2 linked regions of the Variovorax paradoxus genome follow. Each later gene encodes a partner of the first gene's protein in a complex. Links are inferred from orthologs where the notes say so. Each region holds a gene or a part of one and is shown on either strand. Other genes may lie near its edges. The genes, in order: AACL56_RS18300 and AACL56_RS22575.

Region 1 (13,185 bases):
CCGGGTCCGCTTCTTCATGAGCATCGGCGGCGCTGCCCCGGCAGCCGCGGGCATGGGCACGCCGCGCATCCTTGCCATCATGGGCGCGGGCGCGGCCCGCACTGCTTCGAACTGGCCCGACGAGGTGCCGCTCCAGCCGGCAGGCACCATCTGCGCGATCTTGCGCAGTTCGGGCATGTCGGTGGCGCGTTCGCCTTCGGCACGCTCGACCACCAGCAGGTAGTTGGTCTCGTCCGTCACCAGCTGGTAAGCCACCGCGAGCTGCCGGGCTTGCGCCTTGCGCTCCTCGTCGTGCGGCCCGGCGAGTGCCGCGAACCGCGCGTGCGCCGCGATCTGGCTCAGTGCGGCAATCGGCTCGGCCGTGCGGGCGACGCGAACGCTGCCGATCTGTTCCTCGGTGGCGCCATCGCCCGGCCTGACGCCGAGCAGGCGAATCTCGCCCTCGGGAACCTGTTCCAGCAGCGCGAAAAGGTTGACCGTGTCGGCATCGAACACCGAGGCAGGCAGCGCGGACACCCACACCGGACGCACGCCGTCCGGCCATTCGATCCGCACGGCTTCGAGCCGAGGCGAGCGCAGGCGCGCGAACATGCGCAGCACCGCAGGCTCGACCGCTTCGCCGGGTGCGACGAAATCGCAGGCGCCGCCCGTGGCTTCCGCCAGGCGCCGAAGATGGCCCTCGGCCGGACTGCTGCCGATGCCGACCACGAAGACACGGTGCCCCGACGCCTTCGCCGATGCGATCGTGGCGTCGATGGCGCTGATCTCGCCGTCGGTCACCACCAGCACGTCGCTCGATGCGCCGGCGCTGAGCGCGAAGGTGGATGCCAGCGCGCTTTCCATCTCGGTGCCGCCGAGGTCGGCCTGCAGCGCGCCGACCCAGCGCTGCGCAGCCAGGCGGGTGACATCGGTCAGCGCCCAGAGGCCGCGCGAGCGGTGCTCGACGGTGCTGCCGAAGCGCGAGAGCGAGAAGCGGTCGCCCGCGCCCAACTGGAGAACGATCGATTGCAACGCACGCCGCGCGGCGCCGATGCTGTCGCCGGCCATCGAGCCCGAGCAGTCGACGAGCAGCTGCACGTCGGTGGTTGCAGGGCCGCGCGCCGGGATGCGCGGGCAGAAGCTGGCAAGCGCAATGATGGCGCCGGCCTCGACGCTGTCGCGCGCGACCACGGCCGTGCCGTCGTGCGCCAAATGGTCGACGACCAGCACGAAGTCTCGGTCGAGCACGCCCTGGCGCGCCAGCGACACCTGCAGCATGCCCTCGGCAGGACGCATTGCCACGCCCACCGGATGGCTGGGCGAGGCCACGCGTGCTTGCGCCAGCTCGCCATGCAGCCGCAATTCGATGTCGAACGGATACGCTGCCACCGCGCTGTGCACGGGGGCCTGGTGCGGCTGCAGCTTGCCGTCGGCAACCGGGTCGCCGTAGCGTGGCGCGATCACCGTGGGGATCAGCAGGCGAAGGCCTTGCTGCTCGAACGACAGCGTCTGCGCATAGCGCAGCGTGACGATGCACGCTTCGCCGGCCGCGAGATTGCCGAGGTTCAGCGTGTGGCTCTGGTCATGGTTCCTCTCCAGCATGATGGCCGCATGGCCTTCGGCCAGCGCGCCTTCGTAGGCGGCCTCGGCATCGGCCTTTTCGACCACCGCCCCGTTCAGGTGCCGGTTGCCCAGCTGCACATCGACGCCCAGCAGCACCGCGCCCCACGGCAGCGGAAAGCTGTAGGCCACTTCGACGTTCAAGGCGCCCGGATTGCGAAAGCGCTGCTCGACCGTCATCTCGAGCAGCACGCCGCGCAGGTCGCCGCTGGCCTTCACGCCTTCGAGCACCACGGCGTCGCCGTTCGTCGTCGTCATCCGTGCGTATTCCAGATTGCTCATGGGTTGCCTTTCGTTTCTGTCAGTTCTTCTCAGGAGTGTCGGCAGCGGCGCTGCCGGCAGGGGAGGCGGAAGAGGCCGCTGCATAGGCCGCCATCACGCCCTGTATGAAACCGCGCACCTGCTGCGGCGAGAGCCCGGCCCGGCCGGGCTCGATCACCACCTCGATGCCGTCCGCCACCGTCAGATGGCTGCGCACTTCCACCGAACCGGCGACGTGCGGGCGCGCGGGCACCGGCGCTTCGTGCCCCTGCAGCAGCTCCCGGATGCGCTCCAGCGACACGCCGGCGGCCGTCCACTTCTTGATGAGCAACAGCTGCTCGAGGTGCCGGGCGCCATAGCGCGCCGCGCGGGTCTCGCCCTCGGGCCGGTCGACGATGCCGATCTGCACGTAGTAGCGCACGGTGCGTGGCGGCAGATCCGCGAGCACGCACAGCTCTGCGAGCGGGTAGGCGGCTGTCGCCGGAAGGGGATGCGATTTCATACACTTAATTTAAACACAAGAACTGTTTTTATAAAACACCTGCGGATTTCTCCCGTGCGGCAGCGCGCTAGCATCGAAGCCATGAGCAAGCCCTCCACCAACCTGATCCACCATCCCTACACACCGCCCGCCACCTTCTCCGCGCCGCAGCCCGGCGTGTACAAGGCATCGACCGTGTTCTTTGCCGACGTGGCCGCGATGCGCGCGCGCGACTGGAAGACCAAGGCCGGCTACACCTACGGCCTGCACGGCACGCCGACCACCTTCACGCTCGAGGAGCGGCTGGCGACGCTCGAAGGGGGCACCGAATGCCTGCTGGTGCCCAGCGGCCTCGCGGCCATCTCGCTGGTGGCCTTCGCCTTCCTGAAGACCGGCGACGAGGTGCTCATTCCCGACAATGCCTATGGACCCAACAAGGCGCTGGCCACGGGCGAGCTCGCGAACTTCGGCATCACGCACCGCATGTACGACGCCATGAACCCGGCCGACCTCGCGGCCAAGCTGTCGGACCGCACGCGGCTGGTGTGGGTCGAGGCGGCCGGCTCGGTGACGATGGAGTTTCCCGACCTGCCCGCGCTGGTGAATGTGTGCCGCGCGCGCGGCGTGATGACCGCGCTCGACAACACCTGGGGCGCGGGGCTGGCCTTCGCGCCCTTCGACTTCAACGGCACGGGGCAGGGCGTCGACATCTCGGTGCATGCGCTCACCAAGTACCCCAGCGGCGGGGGCGACGTGCTCATGGGCAGTGTGGTCACACGCGACGAGCGCCTGCATCGCGCGCTCAAGCTCACGCACATGCGCATGGGCTTCGGCATCGGCGTGGGCGATGTGGAAACGCTGCTGCGCTCGCTGCCCAGCATCGCCCTGCGCTATGCGGCGCACGACCGCGCGGCGCGCGAACTGGCACGTTGGCTCAATGGCCGAGACGAGATCGCGCAGGTGCTGCATCCCGCACTGGAGGAGTCGCCCGGCCACGTGCACTGGCGTGCGCTGTGCGGCGAGGCCGACCTGGCCGCGGGTCTTTTCTCGGTCGTGTTCGACGAGCGCTTCAGCACCGAGCAGGTCGACCGCTTCTGCGACAGCCTGCAGTTTTTCCGCCTGGGGTACTCCTGGGGTGGGCCCATCAGCCTGGTGGTGCCCTACGACATCGGCCTGATGCGCGATGCCAGCGTGGCGCGCTGGCCGTACAAGGGCACGCTCGTCCGTTTCTCGATCGGTCTCGAGGATGTGGAGGACCTGCGCGCCGATCTGCAACAGGCATTGGCGCGGTTGTAAAAAATCGCTTCCGGCTCCTCTGGAGCGCTGCAGGGTACCGTCTTGAGACTGCGGCGTTATCGCTTACAGTAGGCCACGCGCAGTCACCCTGACTGCCTCGCCCAAGGAGAAGCAGTGGCAACACCAAATTACGGCTACGAGAAACGCCAGAAAGAGCTGGCGAAGAAGAAGAAGAAGGAAGAAAAGCTCCGGGAAAAGGCGAATCGCAAACTTGCACCGAGCAGCGACGGCCTGGCACCCGGAGACCCGGAAACCGATGTGGCCTCGCTCGAGCACGATGCCCCCACGGTGCCGGAGTTGCCCACCAAGAACGGTTGATTCCGATCCTGGCGTACCCATCAAGAAGCCGCTGCAGGCCGCAAGCCTGCAGCGGCTTTTTCATTTCGGCAGCAGCTTGTGCAGCTCGGGCCAGACGTTGTCGAGCAACTGGGGCTGTGCCGCAGCCGTCGGATGGATGCGGTCGGCCTGGAACAGCGACAGCGCATCGGGCGCATCGGCCACGCCCTTGAGCAGGAAGGGCACCAGCGCGGACTTCGTCTCGCCCGCCACCTTCGAAAACACCGCCTCGAAGCGCCGCGTGTAGTCGCCCCCGTAGTTGGGCGGCACCTGGATGCCGACGATCAGCACCTTCGCGCCCGCGGCCTGCGCCGCCTTGGTGATCTGCAGCAGGTTGCTCTCGGTGTCTGCGAGCGGCAGGCCGCGCAAGGCATCGTTGGCGCCGAGCTCCACCACCACATGCGTAGGCTTGTGCTGCGAGAGCAGCGAAGCAAGGCGCGAGCGGCCGCCGGAGCTGGTGTCGCCGCTGATGCTGGCGTTGACCACGGTGGCTGCGAGCTTCTGTTGCGCAAGCCTTTTTTCCAGCAAGGGTACCCAACCCTCGCCGCGCTTGAGGCCGTACTCTGCACTCAGCGAATCGCCGAGCACCAGGATCACGGGCTTGCCAGCCTGCGCCTGTGCATGCGCCGCGGTCGTCCATATCCCCGCGTTGCCGAGCGCCGCGGTGGTCAAGATAAAGTCACGTCGATTCAAAACCAGAGCCTTTCCATGTCCCAACCCCCGTCCGATGTAATTGTTGCCGTCGAGCATGTCTTCAAGTCCGTCACCGACTCGACCGGTACGCTGGACATTCTGCAGGACATCGATTTCACCCTCGGGGCGCGGGAGACCGCTGCCATCGTCGGCGCTTCGGGTTCGGGCAAGAGCACCTTGCTGTCGATCATCGCGGGACTCGACACACCCACGCGCGGCACGGTCAGGCTCGCGGGCGACGACATCTTCGCCATCGACGAAGACGAACGTGCCGCGGTGCGCGCCCGGCGCGTGGGCTTCGTGTTCCAGAGCTTCCAGCTGCTGGGCAACCTCAGCGCGCTCGAGAACGTGATGCTCCCGCTGGAACTCGCCAATCGCAAGGACGCGCGCAAGGCCGCCAGCGAGATGCTCGGGCGGGTCGGCCTGGGCCAGCGGCTGGGTCACTACCCGAAGGTGCTCTCCGGCGGCGAGCAGCAGCGCGTGGCCCTCGCGCGCGCCTTCGTGGTGCAGCCTGCGCTGCTGCTGGCCGACGAGCCGACCGGCAGCCTCGACTTCGCCACCGGCGAGCAGGTCATGCGGCTGATGTTCGACCTCAACCGTGAACTCGGCACGACGCTGGTGCTGGTCACGCACGATCGCGGCATCGCCGCGCAGTGCGAACGGCGCATCACCATCGAGGCCGGACGCGTCGCCGTTAATGAAAAAGCTGCCGTAGCGCCCGTCTGACAAGCGCGATAAGCTATTAAATAAATAGCAAATCACATTCGAGGAGACTGCATGGAAGAACTTCCCCCCGATGCTGTCCGCGCGCTCCAGGGCGGCAGGCTCATCGAGGCCATCAAGATCGTGCGCGACCGCACCGGCATGGACCTCAAGTCGGCCAAGGAAGCGGTCGACCGCTATGCCGAACGCATGGACGAGGGGGATGAAGACATGCAGGCCGGGCGCAGTGCACCTGATGCCGCCATGCAGGATCGCGGCTTCGCCTCGATGCCTTCGACCGCGTTGAAGGCGCTGGCGCAGGGCAACAAGATCGAGGCGATCCGCCTCACGCGCGAGGCCACCGGCCTGAGCCTGGCAGCCGCCAAGCGGTTGGTCGACAAGCACGACGATCCTTCGGTCGGCGAATTCGCTCCGTTGCCTTCGCACATGCCGCGCCGTTCGATGGAGGAACCCGGCCGCGTGCATGGCGGCGGGTACAAGTGGCTGCCGATGGTCATCGTCGTGCTGGTCGCGTTGATGGTCTGGATGTACTTCGGCGGAGAGTTCTGAGCCAATGATCGTTCCGCAGTTCTGGGCCGAAGGCCGCATCCAGGAGCGCGTGGCCGGCAAGCAGGTCACCGTGCGCCGCTACGGCTGGTCCGACGACAGCCCGCTCGCCGCCCAGGCCCATGCCGACCAGCGCACCCGCGAGGCCTTCGACCGCATCGTGCAGGGCGAGCAGCTCGAACGCCGCGAGCGCAAGCTGGCCTACAACGGCGCCAATGGCGTTCCCATTCGCGAGGAGATCGTCGAGCGCCAGGGCGACACCGTCATCACCCGCAACGGCTACGGGGCGCGCTGCCTCAACACGCCCGACGTGCTGTTCGTCGACATCGACTTCGAGGAGCCGCTGCGTGGCAGCGTGTTTGCCTTTGCGCTGGTGCCGGCGCTCATCGCCGGCGTGGTCGGCGGCTGGGCCGCGAAGACCTGGCTGGGCGGACTGATCGCGTTCTTCGTGGTGTTCGCCGTGGCCTGGGTCATCGGCCAACGCAAGAAGCGCGGCCAGCCCAGCGGCAATCCGGCGCCGGAGAAGCTCGCGGCCGAGCGCATCGGCCGCTTCATGCACCAGCACCCCGACTGGCACCTGCGCATCTACCGCACGCCGGCAGGCTTTCGCGTGTTGGCGATGCACGACGTCTTCAGCCCTTCCGACACGGCCGTGGCCGACTGCTTCCAGGCCATGGGCGTGGACAAGGTCTATGCGCGCATGTGCCGCAACCAGAACTGCTTCCGGGCGCGCGTGAGCGCCAAGCCGTGGCGCGTGGGCATCGGCGAGCACATGCGCCCGCAGCCCGGCGTGTGGCCCGTATCGCCCGACAAGCTGCCCGTGCGCGATGCATGGGTGGCGCGCTACGAGAAGGCGGCCGAAGGCCATGCCGCCTGCCAGTACCTGGAAAGCGTAGGCAACAGCGAGCGGGTGCATCCGAATGCGCGCGCGGTGCAGGAACTGCACGACGAGCGCACCCGTGCGCTGAGCGGCCTGCCGCTGGCCTGAGGCGCCGGGCTCGAGGGCGCGAAGGCCGGTCCCGCAGGTGGGGATAATCCGGCCATGTCTTCTCCAAAAGTGATCTTCGGCTTCCATGCCGTGGGCGTGCGCATCAAGACCGCGCCGAAATCGGTGCTCGAAGTGATGTTCGACGCCAGCCGGCGCGATGCGCGCATGAAACAGTTCATCGCGCGGGCGCAGGAAGCCGGCGTGCGGCTGGTCGAGGCCGACGGCCTGCGGCTGTCCAAGCTCAGCGGCAGCCATGGCCACCAGGGCGTGGTGGCGCGGGTCGAACCCGTGGCGCAGGTGCGCTCGCTCGACGAACTCCTCGAAGGTCTCGAGGAAGCCGGCACCGTGCCCTTGCTGCTGGTGCTCGACGGCGTGACCGACCCGCACAACCTCGGCGCCTGCCTGCGCGTGGCCGATGGTGCCGGCGCGCACGCGGTCATCGCGCCGAAGGACCACGCAGCCGGCATCAACGCCACCGTGGCCAAGGTGGCCAGCGGCGCGGCCGAGACGGTGCCGTACTTCATGGTCACCAACCTCGCGCGCACGCTCAACGAACTCAAGGAACGCAACATCTGGTGCGTGGGCACGAGCGACGACGCGCCGGGCACGATCTACCAGAGTGATTTCAAGCGCCCGCTGGCGCTGGTGCTGGGCGCCGAGGGCGAAGGCATGCGGCAGCTCACGCGCAAGACCTGCGACGAGCTGGTGAGCATTCCGATGGCCGGCGCGGTCGAAAGCCTGAACGTCTCGGTGGCCAGCGGCGTGTGCCTCTACGAGGCGATGCGCCAGCGCAGCGCCTGAGCGCTGCAGCCTCCTTCAGTCCCGATGCGGGGGCAGGGCGGTGCCCTTGCGGTGGAAATAGACGAGTTCCGCCATGCGCCGCATCTGCGGCGTTCCCAGCAGGTGGTTGAACATCCAGTCGCTCTGGAAATGGTCGAAGGCCCAGCGCAACGTGCGCTTGAGCCGGAAGCCCGGGTAGCTGCGCACGAGCCAACCGGCGGGGTCGTCGGCCTCGCGGCGCACGAAGCGCGCCACGGCCTCGCCCGCACGCTGGCCATGCAGCAACGCGGTGTGGATGCCGCCCGCCGTCACCGGCGACACCATGCCCGCCGCGTCGCCCACCAGCAAGGCGCGTTCGCGTGACACCCGCGGAAGCACGCCGCCACACGGGATCATCCCGGCACGCACTGCCACCGGCGGTGCATCGCCGGGTGTGACCACCGATGAGATCTTGCGCAGCAGCGGGCCGAGCTTCAGCGCACCCTGGTCGTCGTTGCGCTTCATGCGGCGAGCCAGCCCGATCTGGCTCACCCCGACGCCTTCGAGCGCCCAGCCGATGTAGCCCGGTGCCAGCTGGCGGTCGACGAAGCAATGCAGCAGGTCGGGCGCCATGCGCGCACCCTTGTATTCATGTTCGACGCCGTAGAGGAAGCGCGTGTTGCGCGACAGGCCCAGCGCCTTCGCCACGCGCGAATGCGGCCCGTCCGCGCCCACGAGGTAAGTTGCCGAGATGCATGGCCCCTGCATCACCGGGACCTCCCAGCGTCCATTGATCCAGAGCGCCTGCTCGAACAGCGTGCCCAGCCGCACGTCGACGCCGCAGGCGCGTGCGGCGTCCACCATCCACTCGAGCAGCGATGGCGCGTCGGTGGCCCAGAACCAGTAGCCCGGCGCGTGCAGGTCGACGTGGCGCATGCTGGGGGCGTACAGCCGCACGCCTTCGATGCGGCGCACCAGCGCGGGGGGCACCTCGGCGAGCCAGGGCACGGTGTCGACCGCGTCCTTGACGATGATCCCGGTCGTGTGGAGCTTGTCGCCGGCGCTGGCCTTCTTCTCGAGCACCATCACGCTGAGGCCCGCAAGCGCGGCGGCTCGCGCGCAGGCCAAGCCTGCAAAGCTCGCGCCCACGACGAGCAGGTCGACCTTGAGGCTGCCCGTGCTGTTGCCGGCGCCGGGCGTGGGTGCAGGCGCAGCCGAGGAGGCCGCCGGGACGAGTGGGGAAAAGAGGCTGGAAGAGTTGTGCATGAGGCCGCTGACTTGAGCAATGCGCACCGCGTGTTGCGGTGCGCATGCAAAGTTAGCGGCGCTCTGTGCGCGCGGCGTGAAGCCTGCGTGAACTCAGGAAGGATCCTTGCCACGCGTGCGGCCGACCGCACTGAAGATGCCGATGCCCAGCAGGATCATGGCGCCGATGCCGATGTAGAGCGTGGGCACGCCGGCCACCGAGGCGCCCCAGATGAGGCCGCCCAGGAAAATCAAGAAACCGATCATGTAAAGCGCGAAAGACATCGTCGTTCCTCCGGAAGCTGAGATGCCTCGCAGTATCCCGGCCGGTGCCGGCCGTCGAACCGGCGCGTGCCGCCTGTGCATGTGGGAACCTGCCTACCCTCGGTGCACCGTCATTCGGGATTGGCCACCAGCAGGTAGCGGCAGCCTGCGCGTCCCAGCGCCTTGAACACGAGCGGTCGGTCGACGGCGAAGTCGAGGCAATCGCCTGGCGCAAGTTCGAAGCGTTCGTCGCCGTAGTCGACCCGCAGCGCGCCCTCGAGCATCCACAGGCACTGCCGGTATGGCTTGCCGCTCCATCGCGGATAGCCGACTTGCGCGGAGCGCGGCAGCTCGACCTCGACCAGCTCCACGCCGCTGCCCGACTGGCGCTCGGCGACCTGGCGGCGGAGGTAACCGGCCTCGGGATCGCGCCATACCTCCTGCGTTGCGCGCGGGCGCAGCCGTTGCGGCTGCACCTTGTCCTCGGTCAGCAGCTGCGCCAGCGGAACGCCCAGCCCGGCGGCCAGGCGGCCCAGCAACACGGCGGTGGGGCTGCTCTGCGCGCGTTCGACCTTCGAGATCATCGCCTTGCTGACCCCGGAGCGTTCGGCCAGGTCGGCCAGGCTGAGTTGCTGCGCCTGCCGCAGGGCCAGAAGCCGGCTTGCGATGAGGGCGTCGATGTTGTCGCCGGCCGGCTCCGAGGGAGCGGAAAGAGCAGATTTGTCGTTTCTCATATGAGATTATTATTCTCCTATATTGAACGAAATTCCGATGAGGAACACCATGCGTCTGATCCCCTGCACTGAAGAAGCGCACGCTGCTGCGATCCTTGCCATCCTCAACGAAGCCATCGTCACATCGACCGCGCTGTACGACTACAAGCCGCGCACGGCCGAGAACATGGTGGCGTGGTTCGCCACCAAGCGTGCCAACGGCTTCCCGGTGATCGGTGCCGTGGACGACGCGGGCAAGCTGCTGGGCTTCGCGAGCTACGGCACCTTCCGCGCGTTCCCGGCCTACAAGTACACGGTGGAGCACTCGGTCTACGTCCACAGTGCGCACCGCGGCGAGGGCCTGGGCCGCACGCTGATGGAGGCGATCGTTGCCGAAGCGGTGGCGCGCGACGTGCACGTGATGGTCGGCGCCATCGATGCGACGAACGCCGGCAGCATCGCGCTGCACGAGCGCCTGGGCTTCGAACATTCGGGCACCGTGCGCCAGGCCGGCTTCAAGTTCGGGCGCTGGCTCGACGTGGCCTTCTACCAGCGCGTTCTCTCGACGCCGCTGAACCCCGTCGACGGCTGAGGGCGCTCAGGCCAGCAGGTAGAAGCGCATCACCACCTCGGCGGGGTGGCGCATGCCGGCGCCGACGAACATGCGCTCGTTGATCCACTTCAGCGACGGCGATGCCGTCTCGAAGCGCGGGCTGCACCGGAAGTAGACCTGGGACGGGTCCACCGGCTCGCCGCGCAGCAGGCGGCCCATGACCTCGGGTGACGCGGAGCGCACCGCATGGTTCTGCACGTAGATCAGGTCGCCTGCATCGGTCTCGAGCCCGTAGCGCGCATCGAGTTCGCTCAGCGTGTCGCTTGCGATCAGCTGGAAGTCGCTGCCGCCTGGCAGCACGCGTGCGCGCCAGCCGTGGCCGTGTGCCTCGCCACCCGTGATCGGCACCACGCGGCGCGTCCCGCGCGCGCTCGTGCCGAGCACCTGCGGCATGCCCACCTCCACGCGCAGGTCGGCGAAGTGCTCGAGCGTGGGTGCGGCGATGGCATCGAAGACGTTCATCGCGCGGCTTCGTGCGTCAGGCGGCGGCGTTCTCGGCGCTGGCGCGATCGAGCATCTCGATGGTGCCGGTGTCGAGCTTCAGCTGCGTCGCGACCACGAGTTCCTCGAGCTGTGCGATCGAAGTGGCGCTGGCAATGGGTGCCGTCACGCCCGGGCGCGCGATCTGCCATGCAATGGCGACCTGGCCCGGCTTCGCGTTGTACTGCTGGGCCACCTTGTCGAGTGCGTCGAGGATGCGCAGGCCGCGTTCGTTGAGGTACTTCTTCGTGGTGTTGGCGCCGCGCGCGCTCTTGGACGCATCGGCCTCGGTGCGGTACTTGCCGGTGAGGAAGCCGGCGGCCAGCGCGTAGAAGTTGATCACGCCCACCTCGCGCTTCACGCACAGCGGCTCCAGCGCGTCCTCGAACACCGCGCGGTCGTACAGGTTGTACAGCGGCTGAAGGCTTTCGTAGCGCGCGATGCCGAGCCGCTCCGACACGTCCAGCGCTTCCTCGAGCCGCGGCGCGGTGTAGTTCGACGCCCCAATGGCGCGCACCTTGCCTTCCTTGACCAGTTTGTCGAACGCGCCCAGCGATTCCTCCAGCGGCGTGCCGGCGTCGTCGTCGTGCGACTGGTACAGGTCGATGTAGTCCGTCTGCAGGCGCTTGAGCGAAGCCTCGACGGCTTCGCGGATGTACTTGGGCGACAGCCCCACCTTGCCTTCGCCCATCGGCTTGCCGACCTTGGTGGCGAGCACCACGCGGTTGCGCTTGCCGCTCTGCTTGAGCCACTTGCCGATGATGGTCTCCGACTCGCCGCCGGGGTGGCCCGGCACCCAGCTCGAGTACACGTCGGCGGTGTCGACGAAGTTGAAGCCTGCGTCGAGCCATGCGTCGAGCAGCTTGAACGACGCCGCCTCGTCGACGGTCCAGCCGAACACGTTGCCGCCGAAGGCGAGCGGGGAGACGAGGAGGCCGGAGCGGCCGAGCGGGCGAAGTTGCGACATGTCGATGTGTTCCCTGAAGGTGGAGAAAAAGGAAGGACGTTGAACGAGAGGTTAGACGAAGCCCGTGGCGCCCAGCAATGCGCCGGCGCCGAGCAGCCAGAGCAGGTGGATGCGCGTGCGCCAGACGATCAGCGCGGCCACGCCGCTCAGCAGCCACAGGTGCCATGCGGGCGCGTTGCCGGCCTGGTTGCCGGCGGCCAGCACCCATCCGGTGGCGATCAGCAGGCCCACCACCACGGGGGCCATCCCTTGCTTGAAGGCCCGCACGCCACGCCGCGTGCGGTTGCGGTGGCCCCAGCGCGTGGCGAAGTAGGTGAGGGTCGTGCTCGGCAGCATGATGCCGACCATCGTGACCAGCAGTCCGAAGAAGCCGAGCATCCAGGCCGCGGGGCCGGCACCGATGCCGCCGCCCGCGTTGAGCCCGACGTTCCAGCCCATCAGCGCCACGAACAGCACGTTGGGGCCCGGCGCGGCCTGCGCGACGGCCACCGAGGAACTGAACTGCGCATCGGTGAGCCAGCCGTGCTGCGTCACCAGGTAGCGGTGCATGTCGGGCACCGTGGTGATGGCACCGCTGATCGACAGCAGGGACAGCAGCATGTACTGCCCCAGCAGGGCCAGCCAGTCGTGCCATTGCATCGCGATGGTCATGCGGGAATCCTCGTCCAGGTCCACACGCAGGCCACGCCGCCCACCACCAGCAGCACCCAGCCCAGCGGGACCTTGAACACCGCGATGGCCAGGAACACCAGCGCCATGAAGGCCAGGCAGGTGGCGAAGCCCAGCGGGTGCTTGCGCAGTTGCGGCACCAGCTTGATGCCCGTGGCGGCGATGAGCCCGCCCGACACCGCGCCCATGCCGCGCAGCGCGGCTGCCACCTGCGGGTTGCCCGCGTAGTGCGCGTAGAGCACGGCCAGCGCAAGGATCACGAACAGCGGCACCGTGAGCATGCCTGCCACTGCGGCCACCGCGCCGCGAAGGCCGAAGTAGCGGTCGCCGATCATCAGCGCGAGGTTGATCACGTTGGGGCCGGGCATGACCTGGGCGACGGCCCAGTCCTCGAGGAACTGCTCGGGCGTCAGCCATTTCTTCTTCTCGACCATGTCGCGCTGGACGATGGCGAGGACCCCGCCGAAGCCCTGCAGCGCCAGGAAGGTGAACGAGACGAACAGGTCGCGCGGGGACTTCGGATGGGCGATCTCGGGCGTGGCGGATGGCGCC
Region 2 (10,333 bases), 850 kb from region 1 along the record:
TCGGCGAGCATCTGGTCCTGCTTGTCGCTGAGTTCGGCGCCGGCCGCGGCAAGTGCCTTGCGCAACGCCTGCATGGCCTGCACCGCGCCGGCCGACCAGCGGACGTGGTCGGGACTCATGATCATCGCGGCGTCGAAGGTGTCGGCCTCCTGCTCGAGCGCGGCGCGCGCCTCCTCGGCCACCTTCTCCGCGGCGGCCTTCACGGCCGGCACGATCTTGCGGACCTTGCCCTTGATGTCGCCGACATCGAGCGACAGCGGCGCAAGGCCTTCGAGCCCGCCGGTGCGCGTGGCGGCATAACCGCGGCGCGCGGTGACGTGGCGCACGCCGGCCGCACGCGGAAAGATCGCGGCCAGCGCGGCCTGTTCGCTGTCGTCCAGGCTCCAGCGCGTGAAGACGACCGGCGTGTCGCCGGTGCACTCTTCGAGCCGGCGATGGCGCGGAAAGTCCTTGATGGGGCTGATTTCGACCGGGCCTTCGGCCGGGTTCAGGCTGTGGAGTGCGCGCAGCAGGTTCGACTTGCCGCTGTCGTTCCGACCAAGGATCGCCGTGATCCGAGAGGAATCGATGAGGCCGCTGTCGTTGATCGAGCGAAAGTTGGTGATCTGGAATGACGCCAAGCGCATGCAGGAATTTCTCTTCTGAAATGAATACGGGGCCGGGGAATGTATTGCATCCCCGGCCCCGTCCTCGATCTGCGCAGAAGAAAAAGATTACTCGGCCGCGCGCCTCAGCGTATCGACCACCGGGCGGCGCAGCACGTCGCGCAGGCCCCACCATCCCGCGCCCAGCGCCAGCACCGCGCCCGCCAGCGCGCCGGCAACGGGCACCAACGGCGACGCGGTCCAGGTGAACTCGAACACGTAGCGCGCCAGCGCCCAGCCGATCGCCGAAGCCACGATGCTCGCCAGGAAGCCCGCGAGCAGGCCCACGCCCGCCAGCTCGGCGCGCTGTACCTGGCGCAGCAGGCTGGCGCGTGCGCCCACCGCGCGCATCACGGCGAACTCGCGCGCGCGCTCCTCGCGCGTGGCGGTCACCGCGGCGAACAGCACCACGAGGCCGGCGGCCAGCGTGAAGCCGAACAGGAACTCCACCGCGCGGATCACCTGGTCGAGCACGCGCTGCAGCTGGTTGATGGTGGCGCTCATGTCCACGTTGGTCACGTTGGGGTAGCTGCGCACCAGCGCGTTGTCGAAGCCGCGCGTCTCGGGAGCGCGGAAGGCGCCCATGTAAGTGGTGGGCACGTCGGCCAGCGAAGCCACGGTGTACATCACGAAGAAGTTGGCATGCAGCGAGCCCCAGTCGACCTTGCGCAGCGACGTGATGCGCGCGTCGTTCTGCATGCCGCCGATGTCGAAGCGCAGCGAATCGCCCAGCTTCAGGCCCAGCGTCTCGGCCAGGCCTTCTTCCACGCTGACCTCGCCCTTGGCGTCGGGCGTCCACCTGCCGGCGGTGATGCTGTTGTGCGCGGGCGCCTCGACGCTGTTGCTCAGGTTGAACTCGCGGTCTACCAGCCGCTTGGCACGGTCCTCGGTGTAGTCGTCGGGCGTCACCGGCCTGTCGTTGATGGCCACGAGCCGGCCGCGGATCATCGGGTACCAGTCGAACTTGCGCACGCCGGCGTCGCGCAGCGACTTCTGGAAGGCCTCGCTCTGGTCGGGCATGACGTTGATGACGAAGCGGTTCGGCGCATCCGGCGGCGTGGCCTTGCGCCAGCTGGCCACGAGGTCGGTTCGCAGCAGCACCAGCAGCACCAGCGCCAACAGGCCCACCGACAGCGCGCTGACCTGCACCACCGCATAGGCCGGCCGCGCCGAGATCTGCCGCGTGGCCAGCACCAGCCAGCGCGGCGCGGTGGTCTCGTTCACGCTGCGGCGCAGCACCTTCACCGCCAGCCAGCTCAGGAGCGCGAACACGGCCACCGCGCCTGCGAACCCGCCGACCGCGATCAGGCCCAGCTTGATGTCGCTGCTCGCCGCCATCAGCAGTGCCGCGAAGCCCGCCACGCCGATGCCCAGCACCGCGAGCGACGCCGGCTTGAGCCCGCCGACGTCGCGGCGGATCACGCGCAGCGGCGGCACCTTGGCCAGTTGCAGCACCGGCGGCAGGCCGAACGCGAACAGCAGCGTGAGCCCCATGCCCAGGCCGAAGGCCACGGGCCACAACGTGGCGGCCGGCAATGCGGTCTCGACCAGCCCGGCCAGCAGCAGCACGAACACGTAATGCACCCCGAAACCGATGACCACGCCCAGCCCGCTGGCCACGATGCCGATCACCGCGAACTCGAAGGCATAGGCCACCGCGATGGTGCGCTGGCTCTGGCCGAGCACGCGCAGCATCGCGCAGTCGTCGAGGTGGCTGGCCGCGAAGCCGCGCGCGGCCAGCGCCACCGCCACCGCCGACAGCAGCGCCGCCAGCAGCGCCACCAGGCTCAGGAATTTCTCGGCGCGGTCGAGGGTCTGGCGCATCTCCGGACGGCCGCCCTCGAAGGAGTCGAGCCGCACGCCGCGCAGGTCGCCCTTCTTGATGGCGGCGTCGGCCCAGTCGGTGAAGCGCTTGACTGCAGCGTCGCTGCCGGCCACCGCATAGCGGTAGCCCACGCGGCTCGCCGGCTGCACGAGCCCGGTGCGCGCCACGTCGGCCTGGTTGAGCATCACGCGCGGCGAGAAGCTCATGAAGCCGGCGCCGCGGTCGGGTTCCAGCGTGATCACGCGGCCCACGCGCAGGCTGGTGTCGCCCAGCAGCAGCGGGTCGCCGACCTTCAGGCCGAGCGAGTCGAGCAGCGAGGCATCGACCCAGGCCTCGCCGGGCGGCGGAATGTCGCGCGTGACGCTGCCCGCACCGTCGAGCGTGGCGGAGGTCTGCAGGCTGCCGCGCAGCGGATAGCCGGCGGTGACGGCCTTCAGCGCCACCAGCTTGCTGGCGCCGCCCTGCGCGTCCTCGGCGCGCGCCATGGTCGGAAAGCCATAGGTGGCCGTGCCTTGCAGCCCCAGCGACCTTGCCTGCGCCACGAAGGCCTCGGGCGTCGGGTTGTCGCTGACCACCACGGCGTCGCCACCCAGCAACTGGCGCGCATCGCGCTTCAGCCCGCCCTGCAGGCGATCGGCGAAGAAGCCGACAGCCGTGAGCGCGGCCACGGCCAGCAGCACGGCAACGATCAACAGGCGCAGTTCACCGGCGCGCAGGTCGCGCCAGAGCGTGCGCCAACCCAGGCGGAGGGAGGCATTCATGGGCGCGACGATAGCCCAGAGGACGGCGCTCGGCCGGATTCGAGGGTTATTGCCGGTTTTGGCCTACTTGATCGGCCCAAGGCCCTGTCGCATGATGCGACAAAAGGTCCTGCCGTCGCGACCGGGCATTCGATCCGGCGGCGGCAAGGGCCCAAAAAAACATTCCATTGTCTGGCGGTCCTTTCCCCGAAGGAGTGTCGATGCCGAGATGCCAGCGCCTGCAGACCCTGGGCCTTTGCCTGGCCTTCGGCATGTTGCTGAGTGCCTGCGACCCGAAGCCCGCCGCGGCCCCGGCCTCCAGCACTCCCGCCGCGGCACCATCGGGTGCCAGTCCGAGCGGCATCAAGCCTGCCGACTCCGGCGACAAGGTCGACGCCACCACCGCGCACAAGGGCCCTTCCGAAGGCGGCGCGGCCGTCGGCGGCGTCAGCGGGCCAGGCGGCGGCAACACCTCGGGCAGTTCAGCGCCCGCCCCGAGCGGCGGCGATGGCACGGCGCCGAAGTAGCGCAGCCCGCTCCTCCAGTTTTCCCACGCAAAGAAGAAGCTTCGATGAAACACACCACTTCACCGCTGCAGGAGGCCATGTCATGGACATAAGCCGCCGGCAATTCTTCCGCGTCAGCAGCGCGGGGCTGGTCGGCTCCAGCATCGTGGCGCTCGGGTTCTCGCCGACCGCCGCGCTGGCCGAGGCCCGCAACTTCAAGCTCGCGCGCACCACAGAAACCCGCAACACCTGTCCCTACTGCTCGGTGGGCTGCGGGCTCATCATGTACAGCCTCGGCGACAAGGCGAAAAACGTGGTGCCCGCCATCCTCCACATCGAGGGCGACGCCGACCACCCGGTCAACCGCGGCACGCTGTGTCCCAAGGGCGCGGGGCTGTTGGACTTCGTGCACAGCACCAACCGGTTGAAGTACCCCGAGGTGCGCGAGCCCGGCGGCACCGAATGGAAGCGCATCGGCTGGGACGAGGCGCTGGACCGCATCGCGAAGCTGCTCAAGGCCGACCGCGACGCCAACTTCCAGACCACCAACGCCGACGGCAAGACCGTCAACCGCTGGACCAGCTCCGGCATGCTGTGCGCATCGGCTTCCTCCAACGAAACGGGCTACATCACCCACAAGGCATTCCGCTCGACCGGGATGCTGGTGTTCGACAACCAGGCACGCGTCTGACACGGACCCACGGTGGCCAGTCTGGCCCCGACGTTCGGCAGAGGCGCGATGACCAACCACTGGCAGGACATCCAGAACGCGGATGTCGTGCTGATCATGGGCGGCAACGCCGCGGAGGCGCATCCGTGCGGCTTCAAGTGGGTCATCGAGGCCAAGAAGCAGAACAAGGCGCGCCTTGTCGTGGTGGATCCGCGCTTCACGCGCTCGGCCGCCATGGCCGACTACTACGCACCGGTGCGCGCGGGCTCGGACATCGCGTTCCTCGCGGGGGTCATCAACTTCCTGCTGAGCAACGACAGGATCCAGACGGAGTACGTACGCAACTACACGAACGCGACCTTCATCGTCGGGCCTGACTACAAGTTCGAGGACGGCCTGTTCAGCGGCTACAACGCCGAGAAGCGCAACTACGACCCCAAGTCGTGGAACTACGCGCTGGACGAAGCCGGTTTTGCCAAGGTCGACATGACCATGCAGGACCCGCAGTGCGTGCTGCAGGTCATGAAGCGCCACTACGCGCGCTACACGCCCGAACTGGTGAGCCGCATCACCGGCACGCCACAGGACAAGTTCCTGAAGGTGTGCGAGTACATCGCCAGCACCAGCGTGCCCACGCGCACCATGACCATCATGTACGCGCTGGGCTGGACGCAGCACAGCCAGGGCTCGCAGATGATCCGCACCGGCGCCATCGTGCAGCTGCTGCTGGGCAACATCGGCGTGCCGGGCGGCGGCATGAACGCGCTGCGTGGGCACAGCAACATCCAGGGCCTGACCGACCTGGGGTTGCTGTCGAACTCGCTGACGGGCTACATGTCGCTGGCGCGTGACAGCGAGCAGACGCTGGACGACTACTACAAGACCCGCGCGCTGAAGCCGCTGCGGCCCAACCAGATGAGCTACTGGCAGAACTACCCGAAGTTCTTCGTCAGCATGCAGAAGTCTTGGTGGGGCGATGCGGCCACGGCGCAGAACGACTGGGCCTTCCACTACCTGCCCAAGATCGACAAGCTCTACGACGTGCTGCAGGCCTTCGAGCTCATGAGCCTGGGCAAGCTCAACGGCTACATCTGCCAGGGCTTCAACCCGGTGGGCTCGTTCCCCGACAAGCGCAAGATCGTCGAGGGGTTGTCGAAGCTCAAGTTTCTGGTCACCATCGACCCGCTGGTGACCGAGACCAGCGAGTTCTGGCGCAACTTCGGCGAGTTCAACGACGTGAAGACCGCCGAGATCCAGACCACGGTGTTCCGGCTGCCATCGACCTGCTTCGCGGAAGAAGACGGCTCGCTCACCAATTCCAGCCGCTGGCTGCAGTGGCACTGGAAGGGCGCCGAGCCGCCGGGCGAGGCCAAGGGCGACATCGAGATCGTGGCGGGCATCTACAACCGCATCCGCCAGGCCTACATCAAGGACGGCGGCGCGTTTCCCGATCCGATCGTCAAGCTCACCTGGCCCTACAAGATTCCGCACTCGCCCTCGGCGCAAGAGCTGGCGATGGAATACAACGGCCGCGCGCTCACCGACCTGCTCGACCCGAAGGACCCGACCAAGCCGCCGCTTGCGAAGGCCGGCGAACAGATCTCGGGCTTCGGGCTCCTGCGCGACGACGGCTCGACCGCCTCGGGCTGCTGGATCTACGCCGGCGCATGGACGCAGGCCGGCAACCAGATGGCGCGGCGCGACAACGCCGACCCGTACGGCATCGGCATGGTGCAGAACTGGGCGTGGGCGTGGCCCGCGAACCGGCGCATCCTCTACAACGGCGCGTCGACCGATCCGGCCACCGGCAAGCCGTGGATCGCCAGGCGCGGCCTCGTCGCGTGGAACGGCAAGCAGTGGACCGGCGCGGACGTGCCCGACATCCGTCCCGACGCCGACCCGATGGAAGCCGAGGCGGTGCGCCCGTTCATCATGACCGCCGAGGGCGTGGCCCGGCTGTTCGCGCCGACGGGCATGGCCGAAGGCCCGCTGCCGGAGCATTACGAGCCGTTCGAGTCGCCGCTGACGAACAACCTGATGCACCCGAACAACGCCGTGGCGCGCGCCAACCCCGCAGCACGCATCTTCAAGGGCGACCTCGAGCGCCTCGGCGTGCCGAAGGACTTCCCGTACGTGGCCACCAGCTACCGCCTGACCGAGCACTTCCATTACTGGACCAAGAACGTGCGCACCTCGGCCATCATCCAGCCGCAGCAGTTCGTCGAGATCGGCGAGGAACTGGCCAGGGAGAAGGGCATTGCCAACGGCGAGATCGTGAAGGTGTCGAGCAAGCGTGGCTACATCAAGGCCGTGGCGCTGGTCACCAAGCGCATCGTCGGACTGCAGGTGGACGGACGCACGGTGCACACCGTGGGGCTGCCCAACCACTGGGGTTTCGTGGGCGTGGCGAAGCCGGGCTACCTCGTGAACACGCTCACGCCGTTCGTGGGCGACGCGAACACGCAGACGCCGGAGTACAAGTCGTTCACGGTGAACATCGAGAAGGCGTGAGATGAAGCAGCTTCTCGACACACTCGATGCCCTGGTCTTTCTCCCTCCCCCGCTGGGGAGGGCCGGGTGGGGGCACGACGGCCTCCACGACCACACGGCGCCTCATCGAAGGCCTGCCCCCATCCCCGCCTTCCCCCAGAGGGGAAGGAGCAAGACCCCGAACCGGAGCCGCTGATGTCCTCCCTCCAGACCCTCGACATCGCCGCCCGCTCGGCCACCACCACGCCGTCGCCCGACATCCGCCACCGCCCGCAGGTCAAGCAGGTGGCCAAGCTGATCGACGTCTCGACCTGCATCGGCTGCAAGGCCTGCCAGGTGGCGTGCATGCAATGGAACGACCTGCGCGACGAGGTCGGCACCACGCACGGCACCTACGACAACCCGGTCGATCTCACGCCGTCGTCGTGGACGGTGATGAAGTTCTCCGAGGTGGAGCCCGAGGCCGGCAAGCTCGAATGGCTGATCCGCAAGGACGGCTGCATGCACTGCGACGACCCGGGCTGCCTGAAGTCGTGCCCCTCGCCGGGCGCCATCGTCAAGTACAGCAACGGCATCGTCGACTTCATCAGCGAGCACTGCGTGGGGTGCGGCAACTGCGTCACCGGCTGCCCGTTCGACGTGCCGCGCATCAGCAAGGGCGACAACAAGGCCTACAAGTGCTCGCTGTGTTCCGACCGCGTGGGCGTGGGCCTGGAGCCGGCCTGCGTCAAGGCCTGCCCCACCGGCGCGCTGCATTTCGGCACCAAGGAGGACATGCACGAGTACGCCTCGGAGCGCATCGTCGACCTGAAGGACCGCGGCTTCTCCAATGCTGGCGTGTACGACCCCGCGGGGGTAGGCGGCACGCACGTCATGTACGTGCTGCAGCACGCGGACCGTCCCGGCCTGTATGCCGGCCTGCCGAAGGACCCGCACATCAGCCCGCTGGTGTCGCTGTGGAAGGGCGTGGCCAAGCCGCTGGCCATGGTCGCGATGATCGGCGCGGTGGTCGGCAGCTTCTTCCACTACATGAAGGCCGGCCCGATCGAGCCGAAGGACGACCACCCCGACGCCGACCTCGACGGCCGGCCCGACGACGAGGTCGTGATCGAGCAGCCGCCGCCGCCCGCTTCGCCGATCCATCCGCCTCGTGCATGAGGAGAATGCGATGACACGCTACTACCTTCGCCGCTACCGCGATGCCACGCGCATGAACCACTGGTTCGTGGCGATCATGTTCTTCGCGGCCGCGCTCTCGGGACTGGCCTTCTTCCACCCCGCCCTCTTCTTCCTGAGCACGCTGTTCGGCGGCGGGCCGTGGACGCGCATCCTGCACCCGTTCCTGGGCCTGCTGATGGTGTTCGGCTTCGTGTTCCTTTTCTTCACGATGTGGCGCGAGAACGTGTTCGACCGGGTCGACCGCGAATGGATCGCCAACGCGCCGAAGATGCTCAAGGGCGACAAGTCGGGCATGCCGCCGGTGGGCAAGTACAACGCCGGGCAGAAGCTGGTGTTCTGGGCCTTCGGTGTGAGCCTGCTGCTGCTGTTCCTCACCGGCTTCATGTTCTGGAGCCCGTGGTTCGTCGGCTTCTTCCCGATCCTGGTGCGCCGCATCGCGGTGGTCGTGCATTCGGTCTCGGCCGTGGTGCTGATCATTTCCGTCATCACGCACATCTACGCGGCGATCTGGGTCAAGGGCACGATGCGCGCGATGACGCGCGGCACCGTCACGGAAGGATGGGCGAAGCTCAATCACCCGCTGTGGCACCGGAAGATGACGCGTGGCGAGTAGCGCGCGCATCGTCTTTCTTTCTCTCCTTCCGGGAAGCGGGAATGGGGGCATGGCAGCCCCGGCCACCGGATGGCGCGCGTCGGGCACTGCCCCGCCCCGGCCTTCTGCCGTAGGGGGAAAGAGCAAGACAAACCCGGCCTCGGCGCTGTAGAGTGGTTGCAATGAACAGCCCTTCCGGCACATCACCGCTGCGCACCACGCGCGTCCTCGATCCGGAGCAGATCGCGATGCAGGCCGGGCGGCAGATGCCGTTCCTGCGGCTGCCCGCTCGCTCGCTCGTGTTCTCCGACCGTCAACTTCGACTGCGACAGCTCGCGGCCTCGCATCCGATGCGCGAGTACCTGCTCTTCATCGCCGACCTCGCGCAGGCGCAACACCGGGTGCTGCAGGACCATGCGGCCGTGGCACTGCCCGGATCCGAAGCGCTCGAAGCCGCCGCCAAGGCGCTGAAGCCGCCGATGCCCGCTTTCGGCTGGACCCGCGACCCGGTGTGGCTGAACGAGCTGCGTCGCCTGCTGGCACTTTTCCACGCACGCGCACCCGAAGGCGCCGCGCGCGACACGCTCGATCGCGTGGTGGCGGAAAGCGATGCGTGGATCGACGCGCAGGCCGACCGGCTCTCGCGCCGCGTGATGTTCGGGCTCGACCTGGCAGCGGCACCGCTCATTGCTGCCGGCCTGCAGGTCTACTGGACGCAGCTCGTGCTCAGCGTGGCGGAGCGCGACGGCGAGAACATCTTCGGGCGCACCGACCCCGGCACCGAATGCCCCTGCTGCGGCAGCGCACCCACGGCGAGCATCACGCGCATCGGCGCCGACGAAGCCGGCTTCCGCTATCTGCACTGCTCCCTGTGCAGCACCGAGTGGCACTACGTACGCATCAAGTGCACGCACTGCGAGAGCACCAAGGGCATCCACTTCGAATCGCTGTCGCCGCAGCCCGGCGTGGAACTGCCCGCCACCGGCGCGCGCGAAGGCGCGGTGAAGGCGGAGTGCTGCGACAGCTGCAACCACTACCTCAAGCAGGTCGCGATGGAGAAGGACCCCGAGGTCGAGCCGGTGGCCGACGACCTCGCGAGCGTCACGCTCGACCTGCTGGTGTCCGAAGCCGGCCACCAGCGCAGCGGCCACAACCTCATGCTGCTGTTCGGAGAGTCATGAGTTCGCCCCCAGGATGCGCGGCACTTCGTGTCCGCTTCTCCTTCCCCCTACCGGGGGCAACACCTGAGGCCCGGCAAAGCCGGTTCCTCGGTGTTTCTGGACTCGCCCCCAGGATGCGCGGCACTTCGTGTCCACTTCTCCTTCCCCCTACCGGGGGCAACACCGGCGGCCCGGCAAAGCCGGTTCCGCGGTGTTCATGGCTCGCCCCCAGGCTGCGCGGCACTTCGTGTCCGCTTCTCCTTCCCCCTACCGGGGGCAACACCGGCGGCCCGGCAAAGCCGGTTCCGCGGTGTTCATGGCTTTCTCATCGGACGCGCTGTTGATGGCCGCGCCGACAGAGTCCGTGGTCCACGGCTCGACGGCAAGGCCCCAGGATCTGCCTTCTGTCGATCAACTGCTGCGCCTCGCGGTGCCGGGCGCCTTGCTGGCAGAGCACGGCCGCACGCTGGTGGTGAAGGAAGCGCGCGCACTGCTGGAAGGCCTGCGCGCACGGGCCGTGACGGGCC

Evidence for each region.
Region 2: the proteins of AACL56_RS18300 (region 1) and AACL56_RS22575 are in contact, whole or in part, in a cryo-EM structure (PDB 9GE8), measured with the Escherichia coli proteins. The link is inferred for Variovorax paradoxus from one-to-one orthologs.

Annotation. Positions count from the first base shown.
Region 1 is NZ_LR743507.1:3,926,323-3,939,507, reverse strand. What follows is about bases 2,831-5,544. They hold AACL56_RS18300 (arylesterase), read right to left. Parts: upstream 4,646-5,544; coding sequence 4,016-4,645; downstream 2,831-4,015. Other genes in these bases: AACL56_RS18290 (hypothetical protein), read left to right, coding at 5,444-5,544; AACL56_RS18295 (ABC transporter ATP-binding protein), read left to right, coding at 4,682-5,392; AACL56_RS18305 (hypothetical protein), read left to right, coding at 3,752-3,955; AACL56_RS18310 (PLP-dependent transferase), read left to right, coding at 2,831-3,637. In the rest of the region: AACL56_RS18320 (VIT domain-containing protein), read right to left, coding at 1-1,881; AACL56_RS18315 (MerR family transcriptional regulator), read right to left, coding at 1,901-2,362; more of AACL56_RS18310, read left to right, coding at 2,444-2,830; more of AACL56_RS18290, read left to right, coding at 5,545-5,938; AACL56_RS18285 (hypothetical protein), read left to right, coding at 5,943-6,923; 23S rRNA (guanosine(2251)-2'-O)-methyltransferase RlmB, read left to right, coding at 6,978-7,724; AACL56_RS18275 (NAD(P)/FAD-dependent oxidoreductase), read right to left, coding at 7,740-8,948; AACL56_RS18270 (hypothetical protein), read right to left, coding at 9,042-9,212; AACL56_RS18265 (helix-turn-helix domain-containing protein), read right to left, coding at 9,323-9,925; AACL56_RS18260 (GNAT family N-acetyltransferase), read left to right, coding at 9,975-10,496; AACL56_RS18255 (DUF3237 domain-containing protein), read right to left, coding at 10,503-10,979; AACL56_RS18250 (aldo/keto reductase), read right to left, coding at 10,996-11,964; AACL56_RS18245 (chromate transporter), read right to left, coding at 12,016-12,615; AACL56_RS18240 (chromate transporter), read right to left, coding at 12,612-13,185. UniProt on the Escherichia coli protein: TesA is a multifunctional esterase that can act as a thioesterase, lysophospholipase and protease.
Region 2 is NZ_LR743507.1:4,787,830-4,798,162, forward strand. What follows is about bases 473-3,549. They hold AACL56_RS22575 (ABC transporter permease), read right to left. Parts: upstream 3,231-3,549; coding sequence 714-3,230; downstream 473-713. Other genes in these bases: AACL56_RS22570 (ATP-dependent nuclease), read right to left, coding at 473-626; AACL56_RS22580 (hypothetical protein), read left to right, coding at 3,431-3,549. Outside these bases: more of AACL56_RS22570, read right to left, coding at 1-472; more of AACL56_RS22580, read left to right, coding at 3,550-3,736; fdxH (formate dehydrogenase subunit beta), read left to right, coding at 7,071-8,033; AACL56_RS22595 (formate dehydrogenase subunit gamma), read left to right, coding at 8,044-8,667; formate dehydrogenase accessory protein FdhE, read left to right, coding at 8,829-9,827; selA (L-seryl-tRNA(Sec) selenium transferase), read left to right, coding at 10,150-10,333.